Regions from separate parts of the Alkalihalophilus lindianensis genome, predicted to be linked through region 1. Evidence: a T-box and tRNA genes for the amino acid it is inferred to sense, from the RefSeq annotation. Region 1 holds a T-box; the other holds one or more tRNA genes.
The links. A T-box is a leader RNA that pairs with one kind of tRNA and senses whether it is charged. The one in region 1 lies ahead of ileS (isoleucine--tRNA ligase), so its partner is inferred to be a tRNA-Ile.
Positions count from the first base shown of each region.

Region 1 (15,336 bases):
GTACATACACCTCATCTTTATGCCATACATATTGAATGTTTAGTAGACCAACAATCTTCAATCCTCTTGCAATCGCAATCGTACGATCAATGATCTTTTCCTTTAAATGCTCTGGTACGGTTTGAGGAGGATACACTGCAATCGAGTCACCTGAATGAACTCCTGCTCTCTCAATATGTTCCATCATTCCTGGAATGTAGACATTTTCGCCATCAGAAATGGCATCTACTTCAAGCTCTTTTCCTGTTAAATAGCGATCAATCAAGACTGGGTGCTTCGGATTAATTTTGACTGCATGCGTCATATAATGTAATAACTCTTCTTCCTTATATACGATCTCCATAGCCCGTCCCCCTAGAACATAAGAAGGTCTAACTAATACTGGGTAGCCAATAGAGTTCGCTATCTTTACTGCTTCATCCACTGATGTCGCAGTTTTCCCTAAAGGTTGTGGAATATCTAATGCAAGAAGTGTTTGTTCAAATTTATCACGATCTTCTGCTCGGTCCATATCTTCAAGAGACGTTCCAATGATCTTCACTCCACGAGCTGATAATTCATCTGCTAGATTGATTGCTGTCTGACCACCAAATTGTACAATCACACCTTCTGGTTGTTCGTGATTGACAACATGCATAACATCCTCTACCGTTAGCGGTTCAAAGTATAATTTATCCGATGTGCTAAAATCAGTTGAAACCGTTTCAGGGTTATTGTTCATGATGATTGCCTCATAGCCTGACTCTTTAATCGCCCAAACAGTATGAACAGTTGCATAATCAAACTCAATTCCTTGCCCAATTCGAATTGGACCAGAACCTAGCACTAATATGCTCTTTTTAGCTGTTCGTACTGACTCCATTTCCTCTTCATACGTTCCATAATAATACGGCGTAGCTGATTCAAATTCTGCAGCACATGTGTCTACCATTTTATAGACTGGTATGATGCTTTCATTCATACGAGTTTCATAGATTTCTCTTTCAGTTGTCTCCCATAGCTTTGCTATTTGAGAATCAGAAAAACCTCTCTCTTTTGCTTCAGTTAATACTTCTAGGTTGTTAGTATGTTCACTAAGGTTACGCTCGATTGCGACGATGCGGTTAAGCTTTTGAAGGAAGAATCGGTCAATATCAGTTAACTCATGCAACTCGTCAATCCCAACGCCTCTTCTTAACAGCTCTGTTAAAGCAAAAATTCGTTGGTCATCTGGTTTCGTAATTTTCACCTTTAATGCATCTGTATCTAATTCATTCACATCTCCATCATTTAAATGATCATATCCAGCTTCTAGAGAGCGAACAGCTTTAAGTAATGATTCTTCTAGATTACGACCAATCGCCATTACCTCTCCTGTTGCTTTCATTTGAGTGCCTAGCTTTCGATTAGCTGCTTCAAATTTATCAAAAGGCCAACGAGGAATTTTTGACACTACATAATCTAGGGCAGGTTCAAAGCTAGCATAGGTTGTTTTGGTGACTGGATTTTGGATCTCATCTAGAGCATAACCAACAGCAATTTTGGCAGCCATCTTCGCAATTGGGTAGCCTGTTGCTTTTGACGCTAATGCTGATGAACGGCTGACACGAGGATTCACCTCGATAATATAGTATTGGTCACTATCTGCATCAAGGGCAAACTGGACATTACATCCACCTTCAATTCCTAAGGCACGAATGATTTTCAATGATGAATTACGTAGCATTTGATAATCACGATCCGTTAATGTTTGACTAGGTGCAACAACGATCGAGTCGCCTGTATGAACACCTACCGGATCAAAGTTTTCCATATTACACACGACAATTGCTTGGTCGGACTTATCACGCATGACTTCATATTCAACTTCTTTGAACCCAGCAATGCTTTTTTCAATCAAGCATTGTGTAACGGGACTGTACTTTAAACCACTCGTTACAATTTCTTCTAATTCTTCGTCATTGTGGACAATTCCGCCCCCAGTTCCACCTAATGTATAAGCTGGACGAACGATCACTGGATAACCTATCTCATCAACAAAATGTTGGGCTTCTTTAAGCGTATGAACAATCTCACTATCAGGAACAGGCTCATTCAACTCCCTCATTAATGCGCGGAATTGCTCACGATCCTCAGCCTGTTTGATCGCTTTTAATTTGGTTCCGAGTAATTCGATGTTGTACGTGTCTAGAATGCCAGATTCATCAAGCTCCATCGCCATATTCAAACCTGTTTGACCCCCAAGTGTTGCAACAATTCCGCAAGGACGTTCTTGGCGAATAATTCGACTGACAAACTCAAGTGTAATTGGTTCAATATACACGCGATCTGCCATTGTCGTATCCGTCATTATCGTTGCTGGATTTGAATTAATGAGAATGACCTCATACCCTTCTTCTTTAAGAGCCTGACATGCTTGCGTTCCTGCATAATCAAATTCTGCAGCTTGACCGATGACAATTGGGCCTGACCCAATCACTAGAATTTTATTGATATCCGTACGTTTACCCATATTACTCTCTCCTCCCGGCATTTCCCTTAGTTATCTTTCGTTTACGTTGTTATACAGGTTGTTTTTCTGTTGCGACCATCTGCAAAAATGCATCAAATAAGTAACTGGCATCTTGTGGTCCTGGTGATGCCTCTGGATGATATTGCACGCTAAATGCAGGATAGTCTAAATGCTTTAACCCCTCCACTGTTCCGTCGTTGACTGCCTCATGTGTCATCACAAGTCTAGTGTTTGGTAAGCTATCTTTATCTACTGTAAATCCGTGGTTTTGAGCTGTAATATCAATCTTACCTGTCGCAATTTCTCTAACCGGATGGTTGGACCCACGGTGACCAAAACGCAACTTACTCGTCGTAGCTCCTGATGCTAAGGCTAATAATTGATGCCCTAAACAAATTCCGAAAATTGGCACCTTACCAAGTAAATCTTGTATCATCTGAATGGCTTGGGGAACATCTTCTGGATTTCCAGGGCCATTACTTAACAGAATTCCATCTGGTCTAAGTCTGAGGATTTCTTCTGCACTTGTATCATATGGAACAACGACAACATCACATTGTCTCTCAATTAAAGATTGCAAAATACCATGTTTCATCCCGAAATCGACTAGGACAATTCGTTCACCTTTTCCAGGTGCATGGTAAGCATCTCTCACTGAAACAGTTTCAACTTGATCATGTTGCCATCCACTATTTTTCAGCTCAGCTGCCATTTCAATCGGGTCTACTTCCATCGAACAAATGCGACCTCTTAATGTACCATGCTCACGTATGAGTCTTGTTAACTTTCTCGTATCAATGCCATGCAGTCCCGGTATTCCTCTTGCTTCTAAGAATGTATGAAGTGATTCTTCATTTTTCCAATGACTCGGTTCAAGTTCGATTTCTTTGACAATTAGTCCATGAATGGCGGGTGTAATCGATTCAAAGTCGTCTCGATTCATTCCGTAATTTCCGATTAAAGGATACGTAAGGGTAACAATTTGACCACAATAAGATGGATCGGATAAAATTTCTTGATAGCCCGTCATTCCTGTGTTAAATACGACTTCCCCTTTAAGTTCGGTGTCTGCCCCAAAGCCTTTTCCTACAAATACAGTTCCATCTTCTAAGATTAACTGTCTTTTCATTGTCCAACACGCTCCTTTTCCCACACAAGTTTTCCACCTACAAATGTCATGACCGGCCATCCAGTTGTTTCCCAACCTTTAAATGGTGTATTTTTACCTTTTGATGCAAAGGCTGTAGGATCAATCGATTCAACTAGATTTAAATCAATCACACATAAATCGGCTTCGTTTCCTTCTTTTAATTCACCTGTTTTAAGGTTGAATGTAGTTGCTGGCTTTACTGTTAACCAATCAATAAGTTGCTTAAGCGTGATGATGTTTTTTTGCACGAGATGGGTGTGCAGCAATGTAAAGGCAGTCTCTAGGCCGACAATCCCAAAAGGAGCAAGCTCGATCCCTTGTGCTTTTTCTTCAGCTGTATGTGGTGCATGATCGGTTGCAATAAAATCAATCGTACCATCAAGTAACCCTTCGATTAAAGCTTCTTGATCTTCTTTACTACGGAGAGGAGGATTCATTTTAAAGTTTGCATCGAGCCCTTCTATATCCTCTTCACATAAGAGCAAGTGATGTGGGGTAACTTCTGCTGTAACCCTAATGCCTGCACGCTTTGCATCACGAACGACACGTACGGATTCCTTCGTGCTTATATGGCAGACATGATAATGAACACCAGCTGCCTCAGCGAGCAATACGTCTCTGGCGATATGTACAGATTCACATACTGAAGGAATTCCATTCAATCCTTTTTCTTTTGAAAAGCGCCCTTCATGTACCGATCCATTTTGAATCAATGTATTTTCTTCACAATGGGCAACAATCGCCATGTCTAATGCTGCTGCTTTTCTCATCGCTTCTAGCATCATCGCAGCCGACTGAATTCCTACTCCATCATCAGTGAAAGCAAATGCTCCTGCTGCTTTTAATTCTTCAAAATTAGTTAATTCACGTCCGAGTAATCGAGTAGTAATTGCTGCATAAGGAAGAACGTTCACATGAGCTGTTTCTTCGATTCTTTCTTGCATCCAATTAAGCTGTTCCTTCGTATCAGGTGTCGGTCGTGTATTTGGCATAGCCGCTATTGTTGTAAATCCACCTCTTGCTGCAGCTTTTGTTCCTGTTTCAATCGTTTCTTTTTTCTCTCCACCCGGCTCACGTAGATGAACATGCACATCCACAAATCCTGGTGTAATTAATTTATCTGTCACATCTATTTCAATGTTGCTAGGGTTTTCAGATCGTTCATTGATCTGCTTTCCATTTTCAAATGAAATGTCCTTTTTTACTAACTCACCTTTATCTGATAGGATGTAGCCATTTTTTAATGTTGTAATCATGAATGATTCCCCCAATTATAGATTTTGTAGTGCGCGCTTTAAGATTGCCATGCGGATAAAGACTCCGTTTTCCATTTGTTTAAAAATCCGTGATCGTCTGCATTCAACTAATTCACTCGCGATTTCTACCCCTCGGTTCACGGGTGCAGGATGCATGATGATGGAATGCCTCTGCATGTTAGCTTCTCTTGCAATCGTCAAACCATGTTGCAAGTGATACAACTCGCCGGATGACATCGGACCACCCTCATGTCGTTCATTTTGTATTCTAAGTAGCATGATGACATCAGCACGCTCGACTGCGGTGTCCATTGAAACGTAAGGATACATATCAGAAAACCCTTCCATCCATTCCATCGGCCCAGAGATCAGCACCTTCGCACCTAAGCGAGTTAAGATTTCGGCATTTGATCGTGCTACTCGACTATGTCTGAGGTCGCCACAAATGACGACTCGAACACCTTTAAACGTTCCAAACTCTTGTTTGATTGTTAACAAATCAAGTAGAGATTGGCTCGGATGCTGGCCACATCCATCACCTGCATTGATGATAGGAATGGTTAATCGATCTTCTAATTCCTCATAATATTTACTTTTCGGATGACGGATCACTAGTGCTTTGGCACCGATTGATTCAAGTGTTTTTGCTGTATCATACAAGGTCTCACCTTTTTGGACACTAGATGTTTCACCATCAAAAGCAAGCACCTCTAACCCAAGTTTTCGTTCAGCTACTTCAAAACTCATCTTTGTACGAGTACTCGGTTCAAAAAACAAGTTAGCTACAAATGTTTGGTCAGCTGGCCTCCAGCTCGTTCCTTTTGAGAAAGCTTCTGCTTCATGCAAGATCCAATCAATTTCATTAAGTGATAGTTCCGACATTGTATGAAGCCCTTTACTTACCAATTTTTCGATACTCATCTGCATCCCCCTACGCCTCCTTGGTATAATAAGCCTTTTTTCAGAGAGAAAAACCCTGAGATGAGACATCTCAGGGTATAGGGAATTAGAGGAGACACCATACCATACTTGATATCTCTCCATTACACTATTCCTTTGAAGTCTCTCTGTACTTCTTTAAAGGGTCTATTTATTAAGCTACTTGTTCTTCTTTCTCTTCATCAGAGAATAAGTTCTTTTTGCTATAGCTTTCTTCTTTATTTGGGAGGACTTGGTGAAGAACAATCCCAATGATTGTTGCTAATGCCATTCCCGCAAGCTGAATGTCTTCTGATACTTGAATGAATGCTCCACCAATCCCGATCACTAAGATGACGGAAGATATGATTAAGTTTCGCTTACTGCCAAGGTTAATATTGTTATCGATTAACATTCTAAGACCAGATGATGCAATAACCCCGAACAAGAGGATTGATACACCACCCATGACTGCTGTTGGAATCGTGGAGATTAGTGCAGAAATTTTTCCGATGAAAGCAAATCCAATTGCTAGTGTTGCTGCACCACCGATAACGAATACACTAAATACTCGCGTGATTGCTAGCACCCCAATATTTTCACCGTAAGTTGTATTTGGCGGTCCTCCAATGAATGAAGCGATCATTGTTGCAACCCCATCCCCTAATATCGAACGGTGTAAACCTGGTTTTTTAATAAAATTCTTTCCGACCACTTTACTTAGTACCATTTGATCACCGATATGCTCAGCAATCGTTACTACTGCTATTGGCATCATGATTGCTGCTATTGCCCAAGACCATTGCGGTGTGTAGTTAATAAAGGGTACAAGAAGTTCAGGTGCCGCAATCCAAGCTGCTTCTCTTACTGGTGTGAAATCGACTAGACCTTGTGTGAAGGCGAACAAATAACCGCCGATGATTCCAAACATAATCGGGACAAGTCCGAAAAACCCTTTTAAAAACATCGATACGATAATGGTAATTCCTAATGTGACTAATGCTACAGTGAAATGCGTTGTACTATATACTTGCTCTTCCATCCCTGGAATGTACATCGCCATATCGATCGCAACTCCAGCAAGACCAAGACCGATGACGATAATAACAGGTCCTACAACGATTGGCGGAAGTAATTTCATAATCCAATTTACACCACTTGTTTTAATTAAAAGGGCAACTGCTCCATAGACAAGTCCGGCTAAGAAGCTACCAAGCATCGCTCCTTCAGGCCCTCCAAGAGAGGTTGCTGCTAGAATAGGAGCAATGAAGGCAAAGGATGAACCGAGATAAGCGGGCACTTGGCCTTTTGTAATGAGTAAATATGCAAGCGTCCCTAACCCACTTGAAAGGAGCGCAACTGATGGAGATAACCCCACCAAGAATGGTACAAGGATCGTCGCTCCGAACATTGCACATAAATGCTGTAAACTTAGTACGAACCATTTATCAAATCGTGGGATTTCTTTAATGCCAACTTCTGCTGTTTGTTTATTCATCATAATTCCTCCTTAGTTCTCTAAACAAAAAACCTCTTTGCGTATGACAAAGAGGTTTCACCTAACTGGTCTGATAAAAAGATCAGACTACTAGTAAGGAGCGACCCTCTTGTCAGCCTCGCAGGACTGGGTTAAAGAGGTATACATATGAGGTTTTTTGGATTCAATCTGTTCTTTCATTTGTTTCAATTCTTTGTTCAATCGTGACTTCATCAGTTGCATCCACTTCACTGAGCTTCGCAACGATTTTTTCACTTTTTGAGGTTGGAACATTTTTACCAACATAATCCGGTCGTATCGGCAATTCACGATGGCCTCGATCAATTAATACAGCTAATTGTATCTGTTCAGGTCGCCCTAGATCAATTAATGCATCTAGTGCCGCTCTTACCGTTCTGCCTGTATAAAGAACATCGTCCACCAAGATAACTTTACGATTCGTAATATCAATGGGAATATCGGTTCCTTGTAAGATTGGTTCGTCAGTGGAAGATTTGTGAGATAAATCATCTCGGTAAAGCGTAATGTCTACTTCGCCTACCTCCACCTTGACGCCTTCAATTTGCTCAATTCTCTCAGCAAGTCTTTCGGCTAAGTAGATGCCTCGTGTTTTGATTCCAACTAATACACAACGATCGACACCTTTATTTCGTTCAATAATTTCATGTGCAATTCGTGTAGTTGCACGGCGTACAGCTTGTTCGTCCAATATCACTCGACTCATCATTTCACCTTCTTGCTGTTCAATTATTACCCGTGTAAATATAGAAAACCTCTAACCAATTCGGCTAGAGGTAAACGTATAATGCACGCTTTAGCATAAGTGGATACACTGATCCTAAAGCACTTCCGTTTCCTTCTAAGCCTCACGGGACTTAAGTTAAAGGACTATTTGATTGACTTTATTATCGCAGACCATACGAGCTATGTCAATTACTTCTTTCGTAAGTAATGAAGTAATTCTTCCATATCTTCTGGTAATGGTGCTTCAAACTCAAGTTCCTCACCTGTTTTAGGATGAGTGAACCCTAACATTGCTGCATGCAATGCTTGACCTTCAATATCTAATGTTTTCTTTTTCGGACCATACTTTGGATCTCCAGCTAGAGGATAACCGATGTATTTCATATGTACACGAATTTGATGTGTACGACCAGTCTCTAATTCACATTGCACATACGTAAAATCTTTAAAGCATTCAAGGACTGTGAAATGAGTCACTGCATCGCGACTATTCTCTTCTGTAACCGTCATACTTTGACGATCTTTTTTATCGCGACCAATCGGAGCCTCAATTGTCCCATGTTGATGAGGAATAATGCCGTGCACAATGGCTTTATAGCGACGTTTTGTGGTTTTTGCTTTTAATTGATTGACCAATGATTCATGTGCATGATCATTTTTTGCGACCATAATAAGGCCTGAAGTATCTTTATCAATTCGATGAACAATACCAGGTCTAACAACACCATTAATTCCAGATAAGTCTTTACAATGATGTAAAAGAGCATTTACAAGGGTGCCTGTATAATGACCTGGAGCTGGGTGAACCACCATACCGCGAGGCTTGTTGATCACGATCACATCAGCATCTTCAAATACAACATCTAGTGGAATATCCTCTGCCACTACATCTAGTTCTTCTGGTTCAGGAATCGTTAAAGTAATCACATCATTCACTTGCACTTTATAGTTTGATTTACTTGATTTATCGTTTACGAGTACTTGGCCATCTTTAATCCATTGTTGAACTTGAGATCTTGACCACTCATCGTCTTGACTTGTTAAAAATTTATCAATACGATCATTTTTCACTTCTTCACTAACTGTCCACTGCATTTGTTCCATTAAGCTGTCTCCTTCTGTTTTCGCTCATCTTGAATCATTTTAATAAATAGTAACCCTACACCTACACAAAGTGCAGCATCTGCTACATTAAAAATCGCGAAATTATAACCGAAAATAAATGTATCTACAAAGTCAACAACTTCCCCGCGAAATATACGGTCGATAAAGTTACCGATGGCCCCACCTAAAATCAACGCCAAAGAGCTGCCAAAAAGCCAATCATGCTTAGCTTCTTTCTCCATGTAGTAAATAATACCAATAATGACTACCGTCGTAATAATATAAAAGAACCACATCTGTCCTTGGAGAATACCAAACGCTGCTCCTTGGTTACGATGAGACGTGATATAAAATACATTCTCAATCACTGGAATGCGTTCTCCAATTTCCATTGAAGTATCAACGATCCATTTTGTTAGTTGGTCAATTAAAATCACTATGAGGGCAATGATATAGTAAAACAATCTCGTTCCTCCGCTCTTGTTCACTTGTTTCCATACTTATGCATTGTAGCACAAAAAAAGGGGGATGTCCCCCCTACAATTCGTCCATATAGTGATCATAATGCACGTTACGCTGAAACTGGACCTGATCAGTACCTGTATAACCTTCTATTCCCGTTGATAAAAAACCTTCTAACTCTTCAACATACCCGATGAGCTCCTCCCCCTCATCTAAGGAGGCATCCTCATATACCATCGAGTTCTCGTTAAAACGTGCAACCGATTGGTATGCATCTTCTGCGTCAAATTCCGTTTCACTATCGTCATTATCATAATTGTAGCGGCCAAATGAATCAAGAACCTCTTCTTCAACCGGTCGATCATCGGCAATATGGCTTCTAGCTTCGGCAACAATCATTCTTGCCGTAGGGTTAGCGCTTAAACGCTCAGTAGGGATGGTTTGGCCTGTCTTTTCACAAATGCCATATGTTCCACTGTTTATTTTATTTAATGCCAGATTGACATCTGCCAATTCCTTTTCAATATGAGCATAAATGGCTGTATCTTTTTCCCGTTCGTATAAATCAGTCGCTGTATCAGCAGGGTGGTTATCATAATTCGATAATTCTCCTGTAGAAGCTGACAAGGCATGCTTGGTTTCTTCATGGGCATCCGAGTTTATTCTAGCTTCTAATTTTGCTTTCATGTCCTCTAATTGTCTCTTTTGTTTGCTCCATTTATTCATCAGTTTTCTCCCCCTTTTTGAGCTACAAAGTTCCATTTGAGCTCCTTATTAGCTTAACCAAGTAAGCACCAAAGAACGAATACAGCTTATGGGAAATTTGATAAACAAAAAAGAAAATCACCACTAGTTAAAGTGGTGATCTCCTCAAAATTAAGACTGGTAATATGTTTCAACCGTATCTGCACAAGATGTACAAAGTCCTGGATGAGTATGATTTGAACCAACCGTTGTTGAAACAACCCAACAACGTTCACATGTTTCACCTTCAGCTTTTTCTACAATAATCCGAAGATCATCAAAGTTCATTGCTTCCTCAGGCGCTTCACTTACTTCACCTTTCACTGATACAGCTGAAACGATAAATAACTTCTCAAGATTAGGTGTCGTCTCTAAAAGTTGTTTAACATCTCCCGTTGCATACAATGTAATAGCTGCGGTTAATGATTTACCAATTTTTTTGTCATTACGTGCTTGTTCTAATGCCTTTAAGACATCATCACGAACAGACATAAAATGTTGCCATTTCGCTTTTAAATTCTCAACATCACCAAATGATTCAACTTCTGGCATATCTGTTAATTGAACGCTTGTTTCTTTCACTGCAGGAATCTGCTCCCATACTTCGTCGGCCGTATGAGAAAGAATTGGTGACACAAGCTTTGTTAGAGCGAGTACACATTCATACATAACGGTTTGAATCGCACGGCGATCTGCATGGTCTGCATGTTCGATATACAATGTATCTTTAGCAAGATCCATATAGAATGAACTTAATTCAATTGTGCAGAAGTTATGAATCGTATGATACACATTTGAGAACTGATAGTTATCATAAGCTTCTTTCACTTTCTCAATCACTTCATTTAATTTTACAAGCATAAATAAATGAACATCGCCAAGATCTTCTTTATTTACACGATTAACAGCTGGATCAAAATCATGCAAGTTTCCTAATAAGAAACGGAATGTGTTCCGAATTTTACGGTATGATTCAGAAACTTGTTTTAAAATCTTATCAGACACACGTACATCTGATTGGTAATCAACTGACGCAACCCAAAGTCGAAGAATATCTGCACCTAATTGCTTCATTACATCGTTTGGCACGACTACATTCCCTACAGATTTACTCATCTTACGGCCTTGACCATCTAAAGCAAAACCGTGACTTAACACCCCTTTATAAGGAGCTTTACCTGTTACAGCGACACTTGTTGATAACGAAGAGTTGAACCAACCACGATATTGATCCGATCCTTCAAGATACAGATCAGCTGGACGTGCTAAATCAGATCGTTCTTCTAATACTGCCTGGTGCGAGGAACCTGAGTCAAACCACACATCCATAATATCCATCTCACGAGTGAATTCTCCATTAGGGCTATGTTCAGATGTAAATCCTTCAGGCAATAAGTCTTTTGTATCCCACTCGAACCAAATGTTTGAACCATGTTCACGGAACAATGCAGATACATAATTAATTGTTTCATCTGTAATAATTGGATCTCCATTTTCCTCATAAAATACAGGAATCGGCACACCCCATGCACGTTGTCTAGAAATACACCAATCGCCACGATCACGAACCATATTGTACAGACGTGTTTCTCCCCAAGTAGGAATCCACTCTACATCTTTGATTGCTTGTAATAATTCATTTCTGAAATTAGCAATAGAAGCAAACCACTGAGCAGTCGCACGATAAATAACTGGTTTTTTCGTTCTCCAATCATGCGCATAAGAATGTGTAATGAAAGTTAATTTCATCAAAGCTCCGACTTCATCCAGTTTTTCTGTGATCGGTTTATTCGCTTGATCATAAAACATTCCTTCAAATCCAGGCGCTTCCTCAGTCATGTTTCCTTTATCATCAACTGGGCAAAGAACATCTAGACCATACTTCTGTCCTACAATATAATCTTCTTCCCCATGTCCTGGAGCAGTATGGACACATCCTGTACCTGCATCTAATGTAACATGATCGCCGCACATGACGAGCGAGTCACGTCCATAAATAGGGTGCTCTGCAACCACATGTTCAAGTTGTGCTCCTTTAACGGTTTTTAGAACCTCAACTTGCTCCCACTCAAATTCAGCTTGAAGGGTTTCAAGCAGGCCAGCAGCAACCACGTACTTATGACCATTTGCTGCAACTACATTGTAATCAAGCTCAGGATGCACAGCAATCCCAAGGTTTGCTGGAATTGTCCATGGAGTTGTTGTCCAAATAATGATCTTCTCATCGCCTGCAAGAACATTTTTACCATCTTTCACACCAAAAGCTACATAAATAGAAGGTGAACGTTTATCATGGTATTCAATTTCAGCTTCCGCTAAAGCTGATTCAGAAGAAGGCGACCAGTAAACTGGCTTCTTCCCTTTGTAAATATAGCCTTTTTTCGCCATATCACCAAACACTTTAATTTGTTGTGCTTCATATTCTTTATCTAATGTTACATAAGGATTCCACCAATCACCACGAACACCAAGACGCATGAATTGTTCACGCTGGCGGCTAACTTGCTCACGTGCATATTTCTCACATAACTCGCGGAATGCTGCTACACTCATCTCTTTACGCTTGATTTTCCCATTCTTTGTAAGAGCAGTTTCAATCGGCAAACCATGTGTATCCCAGCCAGGAACATAAGGGGCATGAAAACCATTCATCGATTTATAGCGGACAATAAAGTCTTTAAGAACCTTATTTAGTGCATGCCCCATATGGATATCGCCATTAGCGTATGGCGGCCCATCATGTAATACAAATAGAGGACGGCCTTCTGTTCGTTTTTGAACCTCTGCATAAATATCTTGATCGCTCCATTTTTCTTGACGCTTCGGTTCATTGTTTGGTAAATTTCCGCGCATTGGAAATTCTGTTTTTGGCATCAATAATGTTTCTTTATAATCCATCATTCTTCCTCCTTCATTCTTTCTTACCAGAATGTCATCATTTAAGTAAGTGTATAGCATAAACAAAAAAATCCCCTCATCCCTAAGTAGGGACGAGAAGATTAACCCGTGGTACCACCCTAATGAAAAGAAAATCAGTGATTCTCTTTCCACTTCAGCACTCGTAACGTGAGTGAGTCGTTGCAGCCTACTAGATAGTCGTTCGGTGCAAAACTAAAGGGTGATGTTCAGCAGTGGACTCGTGTTCAGGCTCACACCATCCCTGAATCGCTTAACTAAGAACCAGTACCTACTATCCCTTATCATGGTCATATGCTATATAAGTAATCCTTATTATATGCTAGTTCTAACAGAACGTGCAAGGTAGTCTTTCATTTATGATTGGTTTTGTTCCAATTCATCCTCTTCACGTTCGACAAACTCATCCCAATCATCTGTATTTAACATTTCTAATTGGGCTTCAATTAGCATTTTGAAACGCATTTTATAGACAGAAGCTTGCTTTTTAAGTTCTTCCATTTCAATCATAATCTTACGTGATTTAGAAAGGGCATCATTTATAATGCGATCTGCATTTTTTTCTGCTTCCTTGACGATAAGCTGTGCTTCTTTTTGAGCGTTTCTTCTCACTTCTTCAGCCGTTTCCTGCGCAATAAGAATTGATTTGTTTAACGTTTCTTCAATGTTTTTAAAATGCTCCAATTTCTCATCTAGATCTGTAACACGTTCAAATAGTTCCTTTTTTTCACGCAAAATTGCTTCATAATCTTTTATGACTTGATCAAGGAATTCATTAACCTCATCCTCGTCATAGCCACGAAAGCCACGTGTAAATTCTTTGTTGTGAATATCTAATGGTGTTAAAGGCACAACTGCCACCCCCGATTTTAAACTTAGCTAATTTCGATCGATGTGATCATTGTCTCTCAGCTAGATCATTTCTCTTTTATTTCGACAAATAAAGAGGAAAACCTTTTAATTCCTTTAGGGAAATATTAGTAAATATCGTTCATTCTGAACTTTTCCCTTTACATTAACCGGCCATAACGCAGCCTGATTTTGTCTTTTTTTGTTCGACCTTCAAGCGAAACTATTTTACTTCGTCCGTGTCCACGGACTGATATGTAATCTCCGTCATTTACCAGGAAAGACACTTGATCGGTTACCCGCCAATTTACTTTCACTAGGCCTCTTTCAATGTATGGCTTCACTTTAGCACGAGATAGATGATATATTTCTGAGATAATGACATCAAGGCGAAGTGATGAGACTGTAGCAGTCTCATCTGTCCAATGATCAAGAGACTTCTTTAGATTACTAAAAGAGATAGGCTTTAATTGAACACTCGCCTTCCCTATCTTCATTACATTCAGTTCAACAAAGTCAGCAATTTCACTAGCTACTACTATTTGTACAAAATCATCCCCAACAACAATATCACCGAACTTTTCCCTTTTTAACCCTACATTCATTAGAGAACCTAATACATCAGAATGAGTAAGCGTAATGAATTTTGCCGGGTATTCAATTGAAAATAAGGTAAGTTCAAATTTAGAAGGTGCGATTTCTAAGTATGGCGGGCATAAGTAGGCACGCTTTCTTTCTGATGTAGGAGAACCACCAAAGAACTGATAGGCTACATCCTCATCATGTCCAATCACTATTTTTAAAATATCTTGCTCTCTTGGATCAAGAAAATCTGTTCGGCGTTCTTGATGCATCAAACCGACTTCTTCTTTCCATGACAACACTTGTTCAACAAAAGGTTTCTCTTCATCCCTAAAATGTTGAAAGATCGACATGTAAAAACTCCTTAACTAAAGATAGCAAGTACGCCTGTACTCGCTAAACGCAGTACAATTATTGCTACAATTGGCGACAAATCAATCATCCCAAGTGGTGGAATGAATTTTCTAAAAGGTTCTAAATATGGCTCTACAATGCTACCTAAAAATTGTCCAAACGAGGATTCACGTGCATTCGGGAACCACGATAAGAGAATGTAACCAATAATTAAAAATGAGTATATATACATTGCGTTATATAGCAATGCACCTATTGTTTGCACGAA
Region 1 covers NZ_JAWJBA010000004.1:157,782-173,117, reverse strand. Annotated here, with positions in the region: gene carB (carbamoyl-phosphate synthase large subunit) at 1-2,491, opposite strand, end outside; gene RYX56_RS13435 (carbamoyl phosphate synthase small subunit) at 2,541-3,620, opposite strand; gene pyrC (dihydroorotase) at 3,617-4,897, opposite strand; gene RYX56_RS13425 (aspartate carbamoyltransferase catalytic subunit) at 4,913-5,824, opposite strand; gene RYX56_RS13420 (solute carrier family 23 protein) at 5,991-7,313, opposite strand; gene pyrR (bifunctional pyr operon transcriptional regulator/uracil phosphoribosyltransferase PyrR) at 7,477-8,061, opposite strand; gene RYX56_RS13410 (RluA family pseudouridine synthase) at 8,247-9,161, opposite strand; gene lspA (signal peptidase II) at 9,161-9,625, opposite strand; gene RYX56_RS13400 (TraR/DksA C4-type zinc finger protein) at 9,699-10,349, opposite strand; gene ileS (isoleucine--tRNA ligase) at 10,500-13,265, opposite strand; T-box leader at 13,351-13,580, opposite strand; gene RYX56_RS13390 (DivIVA domain-containing protein) at 13,641-14,135, opposite strand; gene RYX56_RS13385 (YlmH family RNA-binding protein) at 14,294-15,067, opposite strand; gene RYX56_RS13380 (YggT family protein) at 15,079-15,333, opposite strand.

Region 2 (15,336 bases), on a different contig from region 1:
CAACGACTTAATCAACATGAATGTTTCCTAAGTCTGTCCGTCTCCTACATTACCAAAATCTTCACTTTCTTGCAATAAAAAAGACTTGTCGAATCACAAATACCGTGACATTTATACGATACCCTACATGCCTAATAATAAACGAGAGATTCATAAAAGTTCCACTTGTCCCATATGATGAATTAACTCGTTTAAAAGGAGGCTATTATGTCTTGGTTAGAAGCGTTATTCATTGGCTTTATACAAGGGATTTCGGAGTTTTTACCGATCTCAAGTAGTGCTCATCTTGTTATTTTTGAGAAGTTACTACACATAAATACAGGCGATGTCGATTTAACTTTTGAAGTTTTTTTACATTTAGCATCTCTTCTAGCTGTGCTTTTATATTTTAAAGAGGATTTATTGAACCTCGTTAAGGGTTCCCTTTCATACATTATTAAAAAAGACGTAAACCAGGCGGGTCATTTTCGTTTTGTAAGCTTAATGCTTGTTTCAACTGTTATTACCATGGTCGTTGGAAAATTACTTGAAGAGTGGCTTGCTGAGTCAATTACCAATACAGCGACGATTGGTGCGGCTCTAATCATTACAGGTATCTTTTTAATTTTAATTGAGCACGGGGTCTCACAAGGGATGCGTGGACCAAGTGAAATGACGTGGAAACATGCGATCTTTATTGGACTAGGGCAAGCTCTCGCGGTTATTCCAGGTATCTCTCGTGCTGGTAGTACCCTCGTTGCAGCATTATGGTGCGGCTTAAGTAAAGAAACAGCATTACGTTATTCCTTTTTACTTTCAATCCCAATCATCACTGGAATTACGCTCTTAAAACTGCCTGAGCTTATCGGACAATTTTCACATGGTATAAATAATGAATTATGGATTGCCTTTATCTCTTCTTTTCTCTTTGCTCTTATTGGAATCAAATGGCTTATTTCAATGGTCCAACAAGCTAAGCTAAGCTATTTTGCCGTTTACTGTGTTTCCCTCGGATTAGTCACTTGGATCTTTTTAACGTAACAAAAAGGCAGCTGAATATCAGCTGCCTTTTTTTATGTACTCAATCATTAAGTTCAATATGGCGGAGGAAGAGGGATTCGAACCCCCGCGCGGTTTAACCCGCCTGTCGGTTTTCAAGACCGATCCCTTCAGCCGGACTTGGGTATTCCTCCGCAAAGAAAAAGTATGGTGGACCCTGTAGGACTCGAACCTACGACCGATCGGTTATGAGCCGAGTGCTCTAACCAACTGAGCTAAGGGTCCTCATATGGGGCGACTGATGGGAATTGAACCCACGAATGCCGGAATCACAATCCGGTGCGTTAACCACTTCGCCACAATCGCCATATGTAAAGATGTAAAGATGTAATTCTTAAAAAAATAGCGGCGGAGGGAGTCGAACCCACGACCTCACGGGTATGAACCGTACGCTCTAGCCAGCTGAGCTACACCGCCAAATATGGCTCCACAGGTAGGACTCGAACCTACGACCGATCGGTTAACAGCCGATTGCTCTACCACTGAGCTACTGTGGAATATTAAAGACAAGAATTATATTACCAATCTACTGCGATTAAGTCAATAGATTTTCTTAAATTTTTATTTGTTTCTTAGAATTTTTTCTTTTTGTCCTACTTGCTTGTCTATTATAGCACGAACTAAAAAAAAGAGCAGTGAAAATACTCACTGCTCTTTCCCATTATTAGCGTATTTCTCCAATCACTGCTTCTGCAATATTTACAGAGTGATCACCGATACGCTCTAAGTTACTAACAATATCAACAAAGACAATACCAGCTCCACCAGAACATCTTCCTTCGTTTACACGTTGGATATGCTGCTTACGTAGTTTACGCTCCATCTTGTCAATCAGGTCTTCCTTTTCAAGAACAGAACGAGCCTTATCCGTATCACCTAGGTCTAGTGACGAAATCGCTTCTTGTAACGTCGAAATGGTCAATTCAAACATTTCATTTAAATCACTTAATGCCGTATCAGACATCACGACTTTTTGTGTTTTTTGATAATCTTTCAATTCCACAATATTTTCTATATGGTCACCAATACGTTCAATGTCACGAACGGTATCCATCAGCATAGAATGCATTTTTGAATCCTGATCAGATAGCGAACGGGAGGAGATTTGAATTAAGTATTCTGTAATTTTTCTATCTAGATTGTTAATCGCACTCTCAAATTGAGTAGCCATTTCAGCGTGACGCTTTTGTCCATTTTCTAAATACTGACTGACTTCAATTAACCCTTTCTCAGAAAAATCGGCCATGCGTAGCACTTCTTGTTTCGCTTGTCCAAGTGCAATAGCAGGTGATCTTCCGATAAAGCGTGGATCTAAATGCTTTGCTTTGTATTCGATGTTGTATTCATCACCAGGTACAAGCTTTGTAACGATCACTGCAAGTAATGCAACAAATGGTAACTGAATCAACGTATTGGAAACGTTAAAAATACCATGAGCAAATGCAATCGTCATTGGTCGGTTCAATCCTAATTCTAGTGCCAAGAAGCTCACCAGGCTTAAGAAGAAAGGTAAAACAATCAAAACGATAATCGTACCAATCAAGTTAAAAATTACATGCGTTAACGCCGCGCGTTTTGCTGCAACAGACGCCCCAATAGCAGCTAGAATGGCTGTTATCGTTGTCCCAATGTTATCACCAAATAATACAGGCAGAGCTGCATCTAATGTCATTGCACCTTGATCGTACAGTTGTTGTAACAACCCAATTGATGCACTTGAGCTTTGAACGGATACAGTAAAGATTGTACCAATTAACACCCCAAGCAATGGGTTATCTGCCATTTGCACCGTTAAATCTGCAAAAGCTTGAAGATCACGTAACGGCTTTAATCCTTCTCCCATTAAGTCAAGCCCGTAAAACAAGGCACCAAATCCAAATATAACTTGGCCGTAATTGTTTACTTTCTTTTGCTTAATAAAGAAAATTAAAGCTGCCCCAACTGCGATAATTGGTAGAGCATAGGCTGAGATTTTAATTCCAATAATGAACGCTGTTACCGTCGTTCCAATATTGGCACCCATAATGACGCCGATTGCTTGTTTTAATGTCATAAATCCAGCATTTACAAGGCCAATCGTTAAAACAGTCGTTCCGGTACTCGTTTGTAGTAACACGGTTACAAACAAACCAGCAAAAACACCCATAACAGGGTTCGTAGTAAACTTGTCCAATAAGTCGCGCAGTCTCTCCCCTGCTACTTTTTGAAGACCGTCCCCCATGAATTTAATACCGAAAAGGAAAATTCCAAGGCCTCCAAAAAACATGAACAAAAGTGTCTGTAAATCCACTTAATCTCATCCCCTCATTTAGAAAGTCAGTCTTATTTAATTTTTCGACTTTCGACAAACCTCAACAATGACACCCTGTCTATTATTAAGCATTTATGAACGTTTTGTAAATATGAATTTTGATTTTTTTTCTGAACTTCCCCATCTAACGAAAATTATAGCTGTTCACTGATTTGAAACTTGTTGAATGTAGCAGTTTTCGTTAAAATATGGAGTGGTGTGAGAGGAGATTATTTATGAACGGCCTTCAATTTTTTTATAAGAGTTTTTATGACAAGAAAGTATTAGCTTATAGCAGATTCCAACCGATTACTAAAGCCATCTTTCATGTATTAGCAGTTATTTTTATTGCTTGTATCCCGTTTATTTTGTCACTATGGATGACTTATACATCTAGTATTAGTCAATTAGAAGAAAGCTTAGAAAAGGACCTCCCTTCATTTTCATTAGAAGATGGGAAATTGCAAGCGGATCTTAATGAGCCTTATCTTAATTACTCATTAAATGAAGGAGTATTTGTGTTAGATCCTCATAATGAATTATCGAGTACTGAATTAGCGGAGCTTGGGGAAGGCGTTGTTTTTCGTCATGAAGAGGCGCTATTGTTTCGTTACGGAGCCACTCACTCGGTATCATATGTCCTAATTGGCTTACAAGAAGTAACAGATGAAGAGCTAACCGAGCGTATTGGGGATGTGAAAGGGTTCCTCCCTTTATTATTGCTGATTGTTTCCTTACTCATCTATAGCGGCTTGTTGGGAGTGGCTTTTTTAGGGGTAACAATCTTTGGCTATGTCGGCTTATTATTTAGAGGGAAACGAAAAAACATTCAATATCGACATATGTGGCTTATCACGGCCTACGCCATGACAATGCCGGTCATCGCTTTTGCTTGGGTCGATGTACTAATAGGTGGCATTCCAGCCTATGTCTTACTTATTGCCACTCTTACGATGGTGCTGTACGCGCTTTTTTCGATCCCTATCCCGAAAAGAAAAACAAGCGAGAAGCCGTAATAGGCTTACTCGCTTGTTTTTTGATCATTCATACGCTTCACGACTATGCGGGTGCCATCGACATCAATGACTTTAACTTGCATATTCGCCTCAAGCCATTGGCCACCACTCGTTGCACTATAATGTTTATCTTCAATCTCTACCGTTCCAGTTGGACGGAATGCACTTAGTGTCATCCCTTCTTTTCCGACTAATTCGCGATAGTCTTCTCTTAGGGAATTGTACCCCATATCTCCAGTTAGTCGGTCTTTTAACGTCAAACGCGCCCATAAATCTCTAGATGGAAATACTTTTAAGAATAATCCAGAACTAAAACCACCAACTAAAAATCCCATTGAAACTAGAATGCCATAAATTAGGTCTGGAGCCGGAAGAGCAAGGCCTGTAATCATTAATAATACCCCTAACAAAGCCACGGTTCCATCTGTGATTACTTTGCCATCAACGATAATAAGGACTAACCCTAACACATAAAGAATTACTACCCAAAATCCAACATCTCCTGCTAAATGGTACGAGAAATACATAGCCATAATAGCGACACCTAAGACCGCAAATAACCCTCTCATTCGAACCAGTAGCTCCCCGAATAAGAAAAGCGTCCCTAAAAACACAACAAAAAATCCTATTGTTGCTGAATCAAGCCACTCCATATGTTCGTCCCTCCTCTTTTTATGTATATACGAATGAATGAAGAAATTGTTGCAGATTTTTTAAAAATGAATAAAAAGAACAGTTTCAAGCTCACCCTAATGGTACGAGGGGGTGATGATATTGAGAAAGCCGAAAACAAAAGTACAAGAAAAAAAAACTGTTAGAAAAGAAACAGAACCCCCAAACGTACTCCCTGCCTACATACATCGTACTACAACTTGTCGACCTGTGTAAAAGAATTCCAAAGAAAAAAGAGAGGGAACATCCCTCTCTTACGCTTCAGAAGTAAAGAAACCTTTAATGGCTTCAATTAACTGATTTATAACCTCTAATATTTTGCTAATAAATGATTGTGTATCCTCACGTGCTAAAAAGTCACCTAAATTATCTCGTACTTTTGAAATTTGATCTTGCACTTGGTTCCAATCAATATTTAAGTTTTTCATACGCATAAATAAAGATACGAGACCATCTAATTCTTGTTCGGTTAGTTCAATTCCTAATTCAGCTGCAACGCGACGGATTAATTCTCGTAAGTCCTCTTCTGACTCCACTGGGTTATTCGCAATCTCTTCCTTAATGCGATTCATAAGCTCTGTAGCTTCCTCAACTCCGATAGACTCCGCAAGTTCTGCTGTACGAACCATTTCTTCATTGGCTACTTGCTTTTGCTCTTCTGGAATTTCAATTTCTGCTGCAATTTCGTAAGCTTTAATTAACCCTGTAAGTGCCGCTGTACCTGAAACCGGAAATGGTGCTGTCACATAAATATCTGCATCTTCAACCCCTGCTGTAACAAGTGCGTTGGCATACATCCCCTCAGATACCCACGTGATATTGTTAGTTTCTACATTAATTCCTGATCCTTCTTCGGCTAATGTAATTTTTGTTGAGGAAAGTGCACGTGTTCCAATTTGAGAGGAACTAATATAATCACCCAAGTATTCTCTTTCTTCTTGGTTACTAACTGTAATGATTTCTGTATTTTCCGTTTCGTTCATCTCAGCTAGGATCTTCTCACGCTCTGCTGGAGATAAATTTTCTCCTAATGTCACGATCACATCTCCTGGTGCTGCATCAGCAAGAGCAAGTGATGGAAGGACGGTTGGTACTACTAGCGAGACCACAAGTACAAGCGACAATAACTTCTTCCAAGTGTGTTTCAATCTAATCGACTCCTTTGTTTTGACCGTAAAAACAGTCAATGGCATTCCCCTATATAACGAATGCTCTACTCATTAGGAAACAATTTTTACAGTAAAAAGAAAAGGGACTTTAGACTTATTTCCTTATCAATCTCATGAAGTTTGATGGGTTTCACATCGTTTCCCAATTGGTAAACAGGTCCAATTCCATAGTAAAACCACGCATGTCAAACCGGCTAAAAGTAGTACGTTAAACACTAATTGCTCTCGATCTACCATCCAAAGGCCAAAAAAGTAAGGACCAAATGCTACTCCTAGAAAACGAATCATTGAATAAATAGAGAACACCATTCCTTTAACTTGTGGCGTGACGACCAGGGCTACACACGCACTGCAGCCTGGCAGTAAAAACCCTAACCCTAAAGCGAGCATACTAATTAATAATAAATCGGCGATAAATAGACTTGAAAATATAAAGCCTGCCACACTTCCGGTTACGAATAGTAACCCCCATATAATACTTCTTTTCGTTTGATCGCTATTTTTCAACCCGTACTTACCCACCAATAAAGAAGTTACTGTTAAAACGAGTAAAGGCATCGCTAAAATGAATCCTTTTACCAAGCCATTACTATCCACTCCCTGTTCCCATTCATAGGATAATAAAAATAAAAATCCAAACAACAAAAACATGCCAACCCCACTTGCTGTAAAGATCGGAAGCAACGTTTCTCGTTCCATTTTCAACAGAGCTACACTCTCTTTAAATGGGGCGCGCGCTCTCCTTACATTCGCTCGTTTCGTTTTTGGGATGAATAAATAAAAACCGATATAAGCAAATAATACTACCGCGAAATAAACAACAAAACTGTAATACCATACACCCATTAATACCAACCCACCAATAATAGGGCTGACTACTTTTCCAATGCCATTGAAGCTCTCAATGGAAGCCAGTGCTTGATTTCTTTTTTCAGACGAAAACACATCTGCAGCTAAAACCATAGCAATCGGTGTTACTCCACCAGCACCAATCCCCTGAATAAATCGACCGACAAGCACCCATCCAAACAACTGATACACTGCTCCAAAGGCCGAGAGTATACAACCGATCATCACCACGATTAAAGAGGCCATTACGACCTTCCTTCTGCCATAGGCATCACTTAAAACCCCACTTATCGGAATAAAAAGAGCAGACGGGATTGAGAAGATCGTTAATATTAGACCTGCTTGTGCAGTCGTAATCCCCATTTCCACTTGCATAAATGGAAGGATAGGAATAAACATTGAATTACCAAGCACCATAACGATTGGTAATAATCCTATAACAAGTAACAAAATGGATGGACGAGCAGAGATTTGATTCATTTTATTCACTTTCCTTTGTTTTATGTAATGAAAAATTGTTCACATGCTTGTCATACTTTCCCAAAAGAAACATACACTTACTGTAAGAAGGAGTGTAAGCACTCTAATTAGGAGGGACAAGCATGAAACGGATCGGACTTGGTTTACTTGTACTTATTATCCTTTATAGTGTTTATTATGATCTTACGATAGGTACTTTACCCAACGGCCTAGAATCGACCTCCACTCAGCCTGTAGAGGAAGTAACAAATACTGATACTGTTATGACAAGTGATATAGAAGTAACCACACCAGAGATCATCGAGCCCTATGTAGAAGTGATGGTAGAGCCTGGTTATACCGTTTTATCAATTGTAGAACATCTGCACGAAGGAATTGTCCCCTTTCCTGCTTCGATTCAAGAAGTAATCTTTGATTTTAAGGAGCTTAATCAAGGGATAGAACCGGAAATGATTCAGATCGGAGAAACGTATAAATTTCCTTATTACGCCAATCAATGACTTTCTTCTTGCCAAATTGAAACCATGATTGATAGAATGAATACGTATCTCATGAGAGACTAGACAAAAGTGGATCACCATTTTTGTTATAAAAGGAGCGATTGGTCAATGACCGAATTAACACATCGTACAAAAACTCGTCCCGTTAAGGTCGGTAATTTGACGATTGGTGGAAATGATGAAGTAGTTGTACAAAGTATGACAACAACGAAAACACATGATGTCGAAGCAACTGTTGCTGAAATTAAACGACTTGAAGAAGCCGGCTGTCAAATTGTTCGTGTTGCATGCCCTGATATGCGTGCAGCTGAAGCGATTGCTGATATTAAAGCACAAATTTCAATTCCGCTTGTTGTAGATATTCATTTTGACTACAAATTAGCTTTAAAAGCAATTGAAGGTGGCGCTGATAAGATTCGTATCAACCCTGGTAATATTGGTCGCCGCGAAAAAGTAGAAGCTGTTGTAAAAGCAGCAAAAGCAAAAGGCATTCCCATTCGAATTGGTGTAAATGCAGGTTCACTTGAAAAGCGTATTTTAGAAAAGTATGGCTATCCGACTGCAGATGGAATGGTTGAAAGTGCTCTTCATCACATTAAGATCTTAGAAGATCTTGATTTTCATGACATTATTGTGTCAATGAAGGCATCGGATGTAAACTTGGCAATTGAAGCGTATGAAAAGGCAGCAAAAGCCTTTGATTACCCACTTCATTTAGGAATTACCGAATCAGGAACTTTATTTGCAGGCACGATTAAAAGTGCTGCAGGGCTTGGTGCAATCTTAAACATGGGAATCGGTAACACGGTTCGTATTTCATTAAGTGCAGATCCTGTAGAGGAAGTAAAAGTAGCTCGTGAACTTCTTAAGTCATTTGGTCTTGCCGCTAATGCAGCAACCTTAATTTCTTGTCCGACTTGTGGACGTATTGAAATTGACTTGATTAGCATTGCTAATGAAGTTGAAGACTACATCTCAACGATTAAAGCGCCAATTAAAGTAGCTGTTCTTGGTTGTGCAGTAAACGGACCTGGTGAAGCACGTGAAGCAGATATCGGTATAGCTGGTGCTAGAGGTGAAGGTTTACTCTTCATGAAAGGCGAAATTGTCCGCAAAGTACCTGAAGAAACAATGGTTGAAGAATTAAAGCGTGAGATTGACAAAATTGCTGAGGAATATTTTGAAGCACAACGTCAATTAGAAAAAGCATAAGCCACAAGGCTTATGCTTTCTTTTTTATGGAGTGAAACAACCCTACTCCGCGCTCCCACACTCACCATGCTTAAAAGAATGGCGAGAAAAAGACGGTCATTAAAATCGACACGGCCCCGATCCCAATCGCCCAATTACCAAGCGTTGTAGAGCCAATGCGACGTGATACAAAACCAATAACAATCCCAGCTGCTCCAAGCAATACTGGTAAGAAGAATAACGACAAAATGGAAAGAACAATCGCAAATGTTCCAACTCCACGGCCAGCCGTGACGTCGCCTTCATTGCTCATAGCTGTTTCCTCTCTTTCAGAGGCTTCAACGGTTTGATTCTCATCAAACGGACGTGCTCCAGCCATTCCATTTATTGCTGCATATTCAGCTGCGTTTTCTTCTTGGAAACTTGGTTGAAGTGGATATTCCGTATTAACAGGCTCCTCTTCTACCTCTGCGTGACTTTCTGCCTCTGCTTCTTCTTTCGATAAAGCTAGTGAGAGGTCACGGTCATCATCTCGTCCTTCAACGTGGTTGTTAACAAGCGTTAAAGAACGATCATCCTCATCCAACAAGCGAATGGGTTCATCTTTTGGATGCTTATCATCTGCCATACGAATCCCTCACTTTCAAATTTTGTGGGAGCAGTAATAGTATGACGCCATACGGTAAAAATATAGGAGTTAATCTTTACAAGTGCAGGAAATGACCTAGATTATCTCCTTTATTTCGTGTAAGGTAAGGGTAGATTAACTACATAGGTAAAACAATATTTTTAAGAGGTGAAAGGTATGTCAGCTAAGAAACGTTTTGGGTTGGACATTGATGGTACTGTAACCGACCCTAATACATTTGTCCCACATTTAAATAAACATTTTAACCAGTCGCTCACACTCGATGATTTAACCCAGTATGATTTAACATCCATTCTCAATATTTCAGAACAGGAATTCTGGGAATGGATGACTAAGCATGAAGGTACTATTTATACAGAAGCAAAATTAGCACCATATGCGGAATCGATCTTACACAATTGGTCGAAGCAACATGACTTGATTTACATTACAGCAAGAAGAAAACACCTCAATGATATTACCAAAAGCTGGTTTGAAACGAACCAAGTGCCTTTTGATCATATTGAGCTTGTTGGTAAACACGATAAGCTTGAAGCTGTTCGTGAGCATCAATTAGATATTTTTTTTGAAGATAAACACGATAATGCAGTGATGATTGCCGAGGAATTCAAGATTCCTGTTATTTTAATGGATACACCATACAACCGACTCTCAGCACCTGATAATGTTATCCGTGCCTACACTTGGCAAGAAGCTAAGGAATGGGTCGACCAATGGATACTTGAAGTGGCAGAAAAATAATGAAGCCCCACGACAAAGAAGGCGAAACATGAATGTTTCGCCTTCTTTTTTTAGCTATTCTTTCTCACGGAAGGTATGGCAACAGGTCTCTTCGCTCTTTTTAGCAGCATCACGATGCAGGGCATCCGCATATGGCTCTTCCCCAGTTTCCATATGATAGTTGCGTTCTGCGTGACTATCGATTTCCACTAAAATCGAATCAGCCTGACATCGGTTTCCTTCTCCCCAAAACGTACAGTTTGCAACGTTGCATTTTACAACCGGATTTGCCATCGTCATCCCCTCCTATCATTAGGATGTGATCATTTTCTTCCCTCACACCTGTCAGTAGTTGGTGGTCTACCCAATAAAAAAACCTGCAACAGGAGTAGAATTTGCAGGTTGAATCATCTTGACCTTATATAAATTAGGCTTTGCACTCTTGACACTTACCGTAAATTTCAAATTTATGTCCTGTCACTTCGAAATCAGGGTATACTGCCTCCAGAGAATCCATCGGGCAGCTGTGAATATGCTTTGTTTTCCCGCATTCAAGACAAATAAGGTGATGGTGATGCTCAGTAGTGGAACAACTAAATCGATAGCGTTTTTCTCCTTCTAACTCCGTGGCCTCTAGAATTTCAAGCTCAGCAAACAGCGAAAGATTACGGTAGATTGTATCAAAGCTAAGTCCTGGATAATCGTCTTGAAGGTGCTCAAGGACATCTTTTGCTGACAAATACCGTTTCTCATCTGAAAATAAGCGAAGCATATCTGCACGCTTGTCCGTATGCTTAAATCCTTTATCTTTTAAAGCCGTCATCGCTTGATCAATGTTCACGTATATCCCTCCCTTGCCACTTTATTACAACCTTCTTTGTTATCATAACCACTATTAACTGAAGCAAGCCTATTACTACGATCATTCCTCCAGTCGCAATACTGAACTGATAGGAAAAATAAATCCCACTTAACATCGCCAATTGAGCAAATCCAACTCCATACCCGACGACTTGCTTAAAGCTTTTAGCAACATGGATGCTCGTTGCTACCGGTAAAACAACCATTGCTCCAACAAGAAGAATCCCAACCACTTTCATTGACATGGCAATCACAAATGCAACTAACACGGCAAAGATTCGATTCATGAGTCGAACGGAAATCCCTGAAACGGTGGCATATTCTTGGTCGAAGGAAATTGAAATGAACTCTTTATAGAATAGGAGAACCATGATCAATACGACAATGGCAGTAATGATGATAAAAATCAGATCCTCCCTCGTTACACTCACAATACTACCAAATAGATACATATACCATTCAGTATAACCTGACTTAGAAAGACTCATAAAAATTGCACTTAAGCCAACGCCAGCAGATAAAATGATTGGTATCGCTAATTCTTGAAAGTGTTTGTATATGTCTCGTAATTTCTCGATTAAAAGTGAACCCGCAACAGCAAAAGCAAGTCCAGCATACATTGGATTGATATCGGTAAACCAAATAGTCGTTGATCCTAATAGCACTCCAGCCGATATCCCTGTAAGAGTGATATGGGATAGAGATTCTGAAATAATCGAGACACGACGCACGAGTAAAAATGCCCCAACTACTGGACAAATAAGCGCAATAATCACTCCAGCGACCACACCGCGTTCAATAAATGTTAAATTCATCAATAAGTCTTGCATGTTCACCACTACCTTTTATGTCGTACCTATTGTACCTCTTTGCTGATCATTCAACAATGCTTTAGCATCTTTATTCTGCCGGTGTTTGTTTTGGTTTTTTCCACGTAAAGGAGTGTCCACCTCGAAACTTATCAATAAAAATCGATACGATTAAGATGAGAACAGCAAGTATCACAATTGTTCCACCAGGAGCTAAATCTAATTGATAAGCAGCAATCAACCCTCCAATAACAGAGATTTCACCAAAGAGGATCGAATAGACAAACATTTGTTTAAATCCACGAGCAAACCGCATTGCAGCTGCTACTGGAAGGGTCATCAGTGAGGACACCAGCAAAATTCCAACAATTCTCATCGATGCCGCAATCACCAGCGCTACCATCACGATGAAAATAAAGTGCACGATTTTACGATTCAGTCCAGATACCACTGCCTGTTCCTCGTCAAATGAAAGAAAAAATAACTCTTTATAAAACATGATTAAAACAATGAGAACCAACACAGTAACACCCAAAATCGTCCAAAGATCTGAACGTGTTACAGCAATAACACTTCCGAATAAATAGTTAAATAGGTCATTATTAAATCCATCGGCCAGTGAAATAAATACAACACCAAGACCTATTCCCGCAGATAAGATAATTGGAATCGCAATTTCTTTATAATATTGATACACACTTCGTAACTGTTCGATTAATAACGCCCCTCCAACAGAAAAAACCATTCCCATATAAAGAGGGTTCATTCCTTGAAAGAAGGCGAAGTGCTTACCTAAAAGTAAACTCGCTGCTATACCAGATAACGTAATATGCGAAAGAGCATCGGCGATAAGAGAAAGCCTTCTGACAACCAAAAAGACACCTAACATCGGTGCCAACAGCCCAATCATGATTCCGGCATAAAAAGCGTTCTGTAAAAATTCATAGCGAAAAAACGCTTCAAGCATCGCTTAATGCCCCCCGTGACTATGATTATGAGTGAGAAGATGAACATCATGACCATAAATGGCTGATAGATCTTGATTCTCTTCAAACTCTTTTGGATTGCCGTGAAAATGCAGGTGTTTATTTAAACAGGCTACATTTGTCACATGATCAGTCATAGCCCCGATGTCATGAGTCACCATTAAAAGTGTAATCCCTTTATCTCGATTTAAATCACTTAACATATCGTAAAAGGATTTCACACTTTTCGCATCGACCCCAACAGTCGGTTCATCAAGAATTAATAATTCCGGGTCACTCACGAGAGCTCGCGCTATAAAGACACGCTGTTGCTGACCGCCCGAGAGCTCTCCAATATTTTGATGGATGTAATCCGTCATTGCCACACTGGCAATAGCCTGACGTACTTTTTCTTTATGTTTACGATTTAGAAAACGAAAGAGTCCTACTTTCCCGTATAATCCCATTGAAACGACTTCAAATACTGTTGCCGGAAAACCTGAATTAAAACTGTTTGCTTTTTGCGAAACAAATCCGATCTTATCCCAGCTTTTAAATTTATCAACTCGCTCACCAAATAAGTAAACTTCTCCACTTTGTGGTTTTTTTAATCCTAATATTGTTTTGATTAACGTAGACTTCCCTGAACCGTTTGGCCCCACTAAACCTAGAAATGCGCCTTTTTCAATGGGAAGTGTAATATTTTCTAATACATTCCGGTTACCATAACGAAAAGAAACATTTTTGATCTCAACGACCGTATCTGTTTTTGTAAGTGTTGTTACCACTCATATCCCTCCTCTTCAGCGATTCATTCGTTTATATACAAGTTTATCCATATGCATTCATTTAAATAGTCAGAACCATTCCGATTTATAAACAATCTTTACTCATTATAAAGCAAAATCGTGATCTGTCCACCCTTTTAGCTTAGGTAGATACGGATTTGATATAATGAGAAAAATCAGACCATACCTACATTTCCTTATTGCTTACCTTCTATATATAAGAGAGGATGTCTATCCATGAATAATCAACGTTTTGCCATTATCGATATCGGATCTAACTCTATTCGCCTTGTTATCACTGAACTTGATTCCCAAGGTCGCTTCAAAGAATTACATAACGTCAAAAATGTCGCTCGTTTAAGCAAGCATCTGAATCAAGATAAGGAAATAACAGAGGAAGGTGTAAATGTCTTAATTGAGACACTTGTTCGCTTTAAAGAGATGATGAACTTCCACGAGGTTGCTCAAATTGCCGCAGTAGGTACTGCTGCCTTACGTCAATCAAAAAACCAACAAGACATTATTACGATGATTGAAGATATGTTAGGAATTAAAATACGAGTGCTTACTGATTACGAGGAAGCTTATTACGGGTATTTAGCTGTTGTGAATTCTACTTCCATTAAAGATGGCTTTACCATCGATATTGGAGGAGGAAGTACGGAAGTGACCTATTTCAAAAATAGAGAATTAAAACATTTTCACAGTTTCCCCTTTGGGGCAGTCACCCTGCAGTCGACTTTTATTAGTGGCAGTGACGCTACCGAACAAGAGCTTGCCACTATGCATGACTTTATCATTAATCAATTTCACCAACTTACATGGATAAAGGAAGTTAAACCTATGAATGTAATAGGCATTGGTGGAAGTGCAAGAAACCTAGCCCTTATTCATCAACAAAAAGTTGAATACCCACTAGGTGGTCTTCACCAATATGAAATGTCACAAACAGAACTGAAACATTTGTATGAGTCTCTCTCCAGTACATCTTTAGAGGATCGCCACGCAATTGATGGATTGTCTAAAGACCGAGCAGACATCATTGTACCTGCAGCTCTTGTCATTTCATCTTTTATACAATACGTCGAAGCAGAAAGCTTTATTTTAAGTCGTCGTGGCCTTCGTGACGGTATTTTATATGAAGAAATGCTACGACCAATGGAAACAAATCGTTTTCCAGTCGTTATTGAAGAAAGCTTCCATCAACTCAGTCATAATTTTGACATCCAGTTAAGTCATGTTAATTATGTAACGAAGCTTGTCAGCATGCTCTATCAACATTTCAAAGAGTATGCACCAATTTCAGATAGTGACGAGGCTTTGACATTGCTTCGCTACA
Region 2 covers NZ_JAWJBA010000001.1:363,550-378,885, reverse strand. Annotated here, with positions in the region: gene uppP (undecaprenyl-diphosphatase UppP) at 208-1,020, shown strand; tRNA gene RYX56_RS02135 (tRNA-Ser) at 1,080-1,172, opposite strand; tRNA gene RYX56_RS02130 (tRNA-Ile) at 1,187-1,263, opposite strand; tRNA gene RYX56_RS02125 (tRNA-His) at 1,269-1,344, opposite strand; tRNA gene RYX56_RS02120 (tRNA-Met) at 1,382-1,455, opposite strand; tRNA gene RYX56_RS02115 (tRNA-Asn) at 1,461-1,535, opposite strand; gene RYX56_RS02110 (Na/Pi cotransporter family protein) at 1,703-3,328, opposite strand; gene RYX56_RS02105 (DUF1189 domain-containing protein) at 3,565-4,344, shown strand; gene RYX56_RS02100 (NfeD family protein) at 4,350-4,997, opposite strand; gene RYX56_RS02095 (DUF1002 domain-containing protein) at 5,271-6,164, opposite strand; gene RYX56_RS02090 (MFS transporter) at 6,297-7,514, opposite strand; gene yqfZ (protein YqfZ) at 7,637-8,014, shown strand; gene ispG (flavodoxin-dependent (E)-4-hydroxy-3-methylbut-2-enyl-diphosphate synthase) at 8,123-9,226, shown strand; gene RYX56_RS02075 (DUF4190 domain-containing protein) at 9,297-9,833, opposite strand; gene RYX56_RS02070 (hypothetical protein) at 10,011-10,595, shown strand; gene RYX56_RS02065 (DUF1540 domain-containing protein) at 10,650-10,868, opposite strand; gene RYX56_RS02060 (Fur family transcriptional regulator) at 11,002-11,415, opposite strand; gene RYX56_RS02055 (metal ABC transporter permease) at 11,405-12,265, opposite strand; gene RYX56_RS02050 (metal ABC transporter permease) at 12,336-13,211, opposite strand; gene RYX56_RS02045 (metal ABC transporter ATP-binding protein) at 13,215-13,997, opposite strand; gene ppx (exopolyphosphatase) at 14,235-15,336, shown strand, end outside.
Region 2: it encodes a tRNA-Ile, which carries the amino acid that the T-box ahead of ileS (isoleucine--tRNA ligase) is inferred to sense. The anticodon was not compared.